Regions from separate parts of the Dietzia maris genome, predicted to be linked through region 1. Evidence: riboswitches for the same ligand, from Rfam matches in the RefSeq annotation. Region 1 holds a riboswitch; the other holds the start of a gene.
What was found. Region 1 has a riboswitch for thiamine pyrophosphate ahead of VYL96_RS01740 (LLM class flavin-dependent oxidoreductase). Riboswitches for the same ligand answer to the same signal wherever they lie in the genome.

Region 1 (4,205 bases):
CGTACGCGGGTCCCGTCCGGCTGGACGAGGTGACGGTACAGCGCTTCGAGTATCCCACCCGCTATCCCGCCCCCGACCCGGAGCACAACTGGGCCGACCTCTACCTACCGGCAGGTGACCAGAAGGTCGACTCCATCCCTCTTGCCGTGCTCATCCACGGCGGGTCCTGGCACAAGGAGAGCGGGGCGGGCTCGTTCGATCACCTGGCCCGCGATCTCGCCAGCCGCGGGATGGCGGTCTACAACGTCGAGTACCGGCACATCGGGTCGGGCGGCGGCTGGCCCGTCACCTTCCGCGACGTGGCCGACGCGCTCGACCACGTCACCGAGGTCGACAGAAGGTTCCCGCAGATCACGACCGACGACGAGGTGGTGGTGGGCCACAGCAGCGGCGCACAACTCGCCGTCTGGGCGGCGACCCGACATCGGCTCGAGGACGGGGAGGTGGGCTCCAAGCCGAGCTTCCGCCCCACCCGCGCCATCTCGATCGCCGGGCCACTGGACATGACCTACGGGGCCACCCACGGGGATGACAGGATCGTCACCCTGCTCGGGGGCACACCCGACGAGGTGTCGAGCCGATACACATCGGTGGATCCCATCCAGAACATCGACACGGGCACCCCGGTGATCGCCCTGCACGGCAGGCAGGACGCGACCGTGGCGCCGGAGAACTCCCAGCGCTACGTCGACGAGGTCGATCGCCGGGGCGGCAGGGCCAAGGTCGTCATGTTCGAGGACGAGGACCACACCTCGATCGTGTCGGGCAAGTCCCGCTCCTACACGCGGATCCTCGAGATCATCCGCTACGTCTCGGCGTCCGATCTGCGCGAGACCACCGCCTGACCCGGCAATCGAGAACCGGGCCCCTTGCGGAAGTGGAGGGATTTGAACCCCCGGTGCTGTTCAGGCACGCTCGCTTTCAAGGCGAGTGCATTCGGCCGCTCTGCCACACTTCCCCGCCGCCGGCCACGACACGCGCGGCCACACCCGTTCCACGTGGAACCGGCTGTACGACGTCGCCCATGCTAGTTCACCTCACCCGCCCTCACCCAGCCCGGCTACGGTCGAGGGTATGAAGGCCATCGCGTACGACAACGGTCCCGACTCCCTGTATCTGACCGAGGTCGCCGATCCGGTCCCGGCCGCGGGTGAGGTGATCATCGACGTGGCGGCGTCGGCCGTCAACCGTGCCGACCTCCTGCAGACCAAGGGGCTTTACCCGCCGCCGCCCGGCGCCTCGGAGATCCCGGGCCTGGAGTGCTCCGGACGCATCTCGGCGGTCGGCGAGGGCGTGGAGGGCCCGGCGGTCGGCGACGAGGTGTGCGCCCTGCTGGCCGGCGGTGGGTACGCCGAGAGGGTCGCCGTCCCGGCGGGCCAGGTCATGCCCGTTCCGGAGGGTGTCTCGCTGCACGAGGCGGCGTCGCTTCCCGAGGTGGCGTGCACGGTGTGGTCCAACCTGGCGATGACGGGCGGGCTCGGTCGGGGCGTCCTCGCGGCGGACGCGCACTGGGGCGGGACCGAGCTGGGCGCACCGCGGGTGCTGATCCACGGCGGCGCGGGTGGCATCGGCTCCCACGCGATCCAGGTGTGCCGCGTGCTCGGCGCCCGGGTCGCCACCACGGCCGGCGGGCCGGAGAAGGTGGCGATGTGCCGCGAGTTGGGCGCCGAGCTGGTGATCGACTACCGGGACGAGGACTTCGTCGAACGGGTCGGGGAATGGACCGACGACGACGAGAGGGGCAGAGGCGTCGACCTGATCCTCGACGTGATGGGCGCGAAGTACCTCGAGCCGAACATCGCGTCCCTGGCGCCGGACGGTCGCGTGGTCGTCATCGGACTCCAGGGCGGGGTCAAGGGGGAGCTCAATCTGGGCATGTTGTTGCCCAGGAGGGCCGGCGTCCTCGCCACGAACCTCCGGGCGCGGCCGGTGGACGGCCCCGGCGGGAAGACCGGCATCTGCCAGGAGGTCGTGGATCACGTGTGGCCGATGATCGCCGCCGGCGATGTCACCACGAGGGTCTCGCGCGAGATCCCCCTGGAGCGGGCGGCCGAGGCGCTGGCCCTGCTGGAGTCCGGGGAATCGCACGGGAAGATCCTGCTGACCGTCGACGGGGTCTAGTCTCGGGGTCACGACACGGGGTGCCGCCCAGAAGGGGGCGGCTGAGATGAGACCCGTCGAACCTGCTCCGGGTAATGCCGGCGAAGGGATGTCCCATGCTGCATATCAATGCGTTCCTGTTCGGATGCGGCCACCACTCGGCCGCATGGCGCCGACCCGACTCCCCGGTGGAGCGACTGGGCGACATCGCCTACTGGGAGGAGCTGGCCCGGACGGCCGAGCGGGGCTGCCTCGACGCGGTGTTCTTCGCCGACGGCCACTCCGTCGGAGATCCCGCCAGCGGCTCGTGGTGGTTCCTGGAGCCGTTGACCGCACTGTCGGCGATGGCGCGCGCGACCCGGCACGTGGGGTTGGTGAGCACCGTGTCCACTACGTTCTTCACACCGTTCCACGCCGCCCGCATGCTGGCGTCGCTCGACCACATCAGCGGTGGACGGGTCGGCTGGAACGTGGTGACCTCCATGTTCGACGCGGAGGCGCGCAACCACGGGATGGCCGCCCTGCCGGGGCACACCGAGCGGTACGAGCGGGCCGAGGAGTTCGTGCAGGCCGCCCTCGCCCTGTGGGAGTCGTGGGACGCCGACGCGCTGGTCCTCGACCGTGGCGGACTGTGGGCCGATCCGGCGAAGGTGCGGGCGGTGCACCACGCGGGCGAGCACTTCCTGGTGGACGGACCACTCACCGTGCCGCGGTCGCCGCAGGGCCGGCCGGTGCTGTTCCAGGCCGGGTCGTCGGATCCGGGCCGGGACCTGGCGGCGCGGCACGCCGAGGGGATCTACGCCGTCGCGTACGACGACGAGTCCGCGTCGGCGTACGCCGCGGACCTGAGGCGGCGGGCGCGGGCGGCGGGCAGGGACGCGGACTCGCTGGTCGTGATGCCCGGACTGGTGACGTATGTCGGGTCGACTGTGGCGGAAGCCCGTCAGAAGAAGGCCGAGCTCGACGCCCTGCTGCCGGTCGAGGAGTCGTTGGCCCAGCTGTCGATGTTCACCGGGCAGGACTGCTCCGACTGGGAGCTCGACGCGCCTGTTCCGGAGTTGCCGCCGCTGGCCGAGTTCGCGGGACCGCAGGGCCGCTACGAGACCATCCTCCGGATCATCAGCAAGGACTCGCCCACCGTGCGTGAGCTGCTGGGTACCCTCGCGGCGGGCGGCGGGCACTGCACGATGCTCGGCACGCCCGAATCGATCGCGGACGAGATCGAGCGCTGGTACCGGGCGGGCGCGGCCGACGGGTTCAACCTCATGCCTCCGAGTTACCCGGACGGTCTGGAGGATTTCGTGGATCTCGTGATCCCGGTCCTGCAGCGCCGCGGACTGTTCCGGACGAGCTACGACGGGGCGTCGACCCTCCGAGAGCTACTCGCCCGGTGAGCCGGCGGCGGCAGCCGGTCCAGCGCCTCCAACGTCTCGTCGCACCACCTCAGCCAGGCCCGCTCCTCCTCGATCCCCAGCGAGAGGACGCGGTGCTGGAGGACGCCCCGCGGATCGGACGGGTCGACGGCGGAGAAGTCCCGCTTCTCGATTTCGCGGTACCGCTCGAGATTGTCCTGCCGCCGGGCGCGGTGGTGCTCGAGGGCGCGACGGACCTCGTCGGTCCGGCCCGTGGCGGCGGCGGCCCGGACGCGGACGGCGAGGGTCGACCGCGTCACGTCCGGGGCGTCGTCCTCGCCGATCCACTCGACCAGCGATCGGCGGCCGTCGTCGGTGACCGCGAACCGCCTGGGTTGTCCGCGCCGGGGCGGGCCGTCCCGTGGCAGTTCCCGGATCAGGCCCGCCGAGGCCAGCCGGTCGAGTTCGCGGTAGATCTGCTGGTGGGTGGCGGGCCAGAAGTACCCGATCGACCTGTCGAAGCGTCGGGCGAGTTCGATCCCGCTGCCCTCCCGCTCGGTGAGCGAGGTGAGGATCGCGAACCTCAGCGACATCGGCTCAGCGCAGCGCGCCGACGCCGGCGGTGAGGGCGTCCAGCGCCTCGTCGTATTCGCCCCGCAGGCGGTCGACCAGGTCGCGGACGGTGCCGGTGGAGCGGACGGCGCCCACGCCCTGTCCGGCGCCCCAGATGTCGCGCCACGCCTTGGAGTCGTT
Region 2 (4,205 bases), 1.3 Mb from region 1:
TCGTACTTTGTGCTGGGGTCGACGAGCGGCTGGGCGTTGGGATCGGTGGTCACGGCAGGCCTCCTGAGACGTCGGGGATTCCGACCGTACGCGTCCTGACCGGATGCGAGATGACGCCGGATCACCCACACTGCGGATACGACCGGATTCCATCGATTCGAAGGAGCAGCAAGCATGCCCCGTTACCGCGTAGTGGACCCCGACCAGAACGTCATCGAGGAGAAGGAGTTCGCTGACGACACCAAGGCGTACGACTGGTTCAAGACGGTCGAGGTCCCCGACGACGCGCTCGGGTACGCCATGGAGGTCGACATGGACGGCAAGTGGACCCGCTTCGAGATCAACGACGGCGGCACCAACACCTCCCCCGCCGCCGACGAGGGCACCGGCACCCCCTGATCTGGGAGCCCGCACGACGGGCAGTCGGCCCGCCCCGCTCGAGATCCGCTACTCCGCCTGCGGATCCGCTACCTCCACGGGAGTAGCGGAATCCGAAGCGGAGTAGCGGATTTCGGAAGGCATGACAGGCTCACCCCTTGACCAGTCCCCGTCCACGATGAGGTTCTGCCCGGTCACGGCGCGCGTCTCGCCCGATAGATGCGGTCGCGCACGGCCAGCGTCAGCGCGTCCAGGCGGGCGGCCTCTGCGAGAAGGTCGGCCACTCTGCTCGGACGGTCGGTGGTGCTGTCGACCAGGGCGTCGTTCGCCCGCTCCAGTAGGCGGGCGAACGCGGGGTCGCCGTCGAGGGCGTCCCTCACGGCGGGGTACTCGGCTTCGAGCGGGGTGCCGATGCCGAGCGTGGAGCGGAGTTCATACCAGCGGTCGAGGGTCGCGGCGAGCGCCTCGGAGGCCAGCGCGTGGGTGCGCCGCGCGGTGTCGACGGCGCGCTCGGCGGTGAGCTGCGCCGGGTCGGTCCCCCGGCTGAGCCGACGGTGGCGGGCGAGGTCCTCCAGTCCGGAGCGCACGAGCCATCCGGTCGACGCGATCCACGCGACCACACCGGCGAGGACCGCGAACACCACCAGCGCGAGGATCAGCGGCACGTCAGATCACCGCGTTGAGGACGAGCGTCAGCGGGACAGCCAGGAGCACCGCCGCCGAGAGGCCGGCCCCGATCAGTTTGCCCACGCCCGACCATCGGAGTTCGGAGCGTTCGGCCTCCAGCGCCGCGGGTGACAGCGGAGCCGCGAGGCGTCCGGCGGCGGAGGCCGCGGACTCGGCGACGGCGGGCCAGGTTCGCGGGACGTGCCGGTGCGGGTCGCTGCCGAGGTCGTCGGCGGCGAGGAGGGCTCGTTGCTCGTCCCATTCGGCGAGGCGCTGGTCGAGTTCGGCGACAGCGGCCTCGGCCTCGGCGATCCGGCGGCCCTCGGCCGTCCGCGAGAAGACCACCGAGGGGAACTGCATGACTCCAGCCTCCCCCACCCGACCGGCACCGGCAAGAGCGCGCACGTGTGAAGGTGCGCGGGCGCGCGGGCGCGCACGTGTGAGGGCGCGCGGGCGCGCGGGCGCGCACGTGTGAGGGCGCGCGGGCGCGCGGGCGCGCGGGTGTGAGGGCGCGCCCTCCGTGCGATCGGCGCCGCCGCGCCTCACCCCTTGACCAGTCCCCCGTCCACGATGAGGTTCTGCCCGGTCACGGCGCGTGCCCACGGGGAGGCGAAGAACAACACCGCGTCGGCGAGTTCGGCCGGGGTGATCGCGCGCCGCAGCGGCGTCCCCGAGGCGATGAGGTCGAACACCTCTTCAGGCGTAGCGGCGCTCGCGGCGGTCGTGCGCAGCAGACCGCCGGAGACCATGTTCACCGTGATGCCGTCCGGTCCCAGATCGGTGGCGAGGGTCCGGGTCAGCGACAGCGCGGCGGCCTTGGCTGCGGTGTAGTCGTGGTACGGCACGACGGGGTGCTGAAACAGATTGGTGCCGATGTTCACGATCCGTCCGAAGCCGACCTCCCGCATGCCCGGCAGCGTCGCCTGGGTGGTGGCGAGGGTGGCTTTCACGGCGCCGCGCAGTTGCGAGTCGAAGTCGCGCCAGGTCAGCGTCTCGGGTCGCGGGCGGGCGTCACCGTTGAACTCGAAATCGACCAGCGCGTTGTTGACGACCGTGGTGACGGGCGCGCCGAAGTGGCGACGGGCGGCGTCGACGAGGGCGTGCACCTCGTCGTCGGTGACGTCGGCGCGGAGTGCGACGGTGCGGTCCTCGCCGAGTTCACGGACGAGGTCGGCGGCGGCCGACTCGCTGCGGTGATAGTTGACGACGACGAGAGCGCCCTCTCTGGAGAAGGCGCGACTGATGTCCGCGCCGAGCCCGCGGGCGCCGCCGGTGACGAGGACGACCTGCTCGTCTATCCGCATGCTGTTGCCGATATCCATTGCCACTCACTTCCCGGTGGTCCCGGCGAGGGTGACGATGCGGCTCCGCTCCTCGACTGCGCAGGGCGCGGCGGATCGGCGACGGCACCGGGAGCCCCGTTGCGGTGGGGCGGGTGCCGTATCGACATTCCTTCGCTGGAACGACCCAGATCAGGTTCGACGGGTGTGATCTCAGCCGCCCGGGCGGGCAGCACCCCGTGTCGCCGACCACCATAGATCACCAGCCGACAGGGCGAGCGGTGACCACGTCGATCCGCTCGGTGGTGGTCATCCCGTGGTCATCCAGCGGTCTCGTACCTCGCCGCCAGCTTAGACAGCGTCTCCGTGATGCCCGCCGCGTTCCGCTCGGACATACCCACGATCTCGAAGAACCTGCCGAGCTTGGACGGCCGGTTGTCGAAGCTCTCGACGACCTTCGTCTTCCCGTCGCCGGCCGGGGTGAACTCCCAGCGCCACCGGTGACCTGCGGGGTGCGCCCACTCGATCACCTTCTCCACCGGGGTGTCGCGGTGCTCGGTGACCGTGCAGGTGATGCGGTACGGCACGCCGTACATGCGCATCGCGGTGGTGAACTTGGCACCGGGGCGCAGGGTGGTCGGCCCCCGGACGTTGTCGCGGACCGTTCCGGACCCGTCGACGAGTCCGTGCTTGCGTGGGTCGTTGAGGAGGGCGAACAGCTCGTCGGCGGGCGCGTTCACGGTCACGCTGCGGGCGACCACGCGCGGTCCGCGGTCGATTGTGCTGATGGCGGTCATGGTGAGGTGAGACCTTCCGGTTGGACTCGGCCTGGCGGCGAGCTCGGATGCTGTTCACCCCACCGTACGACCGCACTCCGACATCATGCGGTGCATCGTGTACGGCCAGCGGATCAGCGGACGGCCTTGAGCCCGACCACACCGCCGATGATCATGACGAGGAACAGCACCTTCATCGTAGAGGCGGGTTCCGCCCCGGTGGCCATGGCGTAGACGGCGGTCAGCGAGGCACCGATGCCGACCCACACCGCGTACGCGGTGCCCACGGGCAGCTCGCGCATCGCGTAGGCCAGACCGGCCATGCTCACGACAAGCGCGACGCCGAACACCACCGAGGGCCACAGCCGCGTGAACCCCTCCGAGCGGCCGAGCGCGCTGGCCCACACGGCCTCGAGAACTCCGGACAGAACGAGTACGACCCATGCCATGACGGCCTCCTGCGGGCCGTCTTGTCGCACACCGGGTACGGCACCCCTCTTCCGGAGGCCCCGGGCCGGGGCTCTGATCCCCAGGGTGACAGTCCCGGTGGTCGCGGACAACATCAGGTCCGTCACCTCGATAAGTCGCGCTATCCAAGGTGGCGTTCATGCGAGTGGGAACGGTCTCGGAGCTGTGGCGTTACCCCGTGAAGTCGATGTGCAGCGACGACGACCGGGTGCACGAGCTGCTCTCGGCCGCGCTGGGTCGTCGGGTCAGCCTGCATCCGCGCCGGCCGGCGGACCACCACGAGCACTACCGGCGCCTCGCCGTCGACGAGGCCTACCTGCGCGCTCTCACTCCGGGCACGATCCGCGAAGGCGACGACGTCCAGCTCGTCTGATCTCCGATCCGGTTCACGGCTTCACAGAAGAGCGGGCCCGTTCGTGGCTGGGTACGGTCAGGACCATGCCCCCTCTCCCCTCGTCCCCGACCCGACCGACACCCGCGGAACTGCAGGTCGCCGTAGTCGGCGCCGGCGCGATCGGCGGCGCCGTCATCGAGTCGCTCGAGCAGGGCCGGGTCCCGGGTGCGAGGCTCGGCGCGGTGCTCCGCTCGAGCAGCACGGAGAGCGAGATCGAGGCCGCCGTCGACGCGGCCGACGTGG

Region 2: it holds a riboswitch for thiamine pyrophosphate, as region 1 does, so the genes downstream of both, VYL96_RS12540 (3-oxoacyl-ACP reductase) here and VYL96_RS01740 (LLM class flavin-dependent oxidoreductase) in region 1, are expected to answer to the same signal.

What each region holds. Positions count from the first base shown of each region.
Region 1 covers NZ_CP143053.1:394,744-398,948, reverse strand. Annotated here, with positions in the region: gene VYL96_RS01755 (alpha/beta hydrolase family protein) at 1-845, shown strand, start outside; tRNA gene VYL96_RS01750 (tRNA-Ser) at 873-958, opposite strand; gene VYL96_RS01745 (NAD(P)H-quinone oxidoreductase) at 1,075-2,121, shown strand; TPP riboswitch at 2,128-2,227, shown strand; gene VYL96_RS01740 (LLM class flavin-dependent oxidoreductase) at 2,217-3,494, shown strand; gene VYL96_RS01735 (PadR family transcriptional regulator) at 3,452-4,045, opposite strand; gene VYL96_RS01730 (NAD(P)H-dependent flavin oxidoreductase) at 4,050-4,205, opposite strand, start outside.
Region 2 covers NZ_CP143053.1:2,706,364-2,710,568, forward strand. Annotated here, with positions in the region: gene VYL96_RS12520 (SDR family oxidoreductase) at 1-53, opposite strand, end outside; gene VYL96_RS12525 (hypothetical protein) at 175-399, shown strand; gene VYL96_RS12530 (hypothetical protein) at 573-1,043, opposite strand; gene VYL96_RS12535 (hypothetical protein) at 1,045-1,404, opposite strand; gene VYL96_RS12540 (3-oxoacyl-ACP reductase) at 1,587-2,348, opposite strand; TPP riboswitch at 2,477-2,574, opposite strand; gene VYL96_RS12545 (SRPBCC family protein) at 2,645-3,121, opposite strand; gene VYL96_RS12550 (DMT family transporter) at 3,235-3,549, opposite strand; guanidine-III (ykkC-III) riboswitch at 3,560-3,626, opposite strand; gene VYL96_RS12555 (hypothetical protein) at 3,708-3,941, shown strand; gene VYL96_RS12560 (aspartate dehydrogenase domain-containing protein) at 4,007-4,205, shown strand, end outside.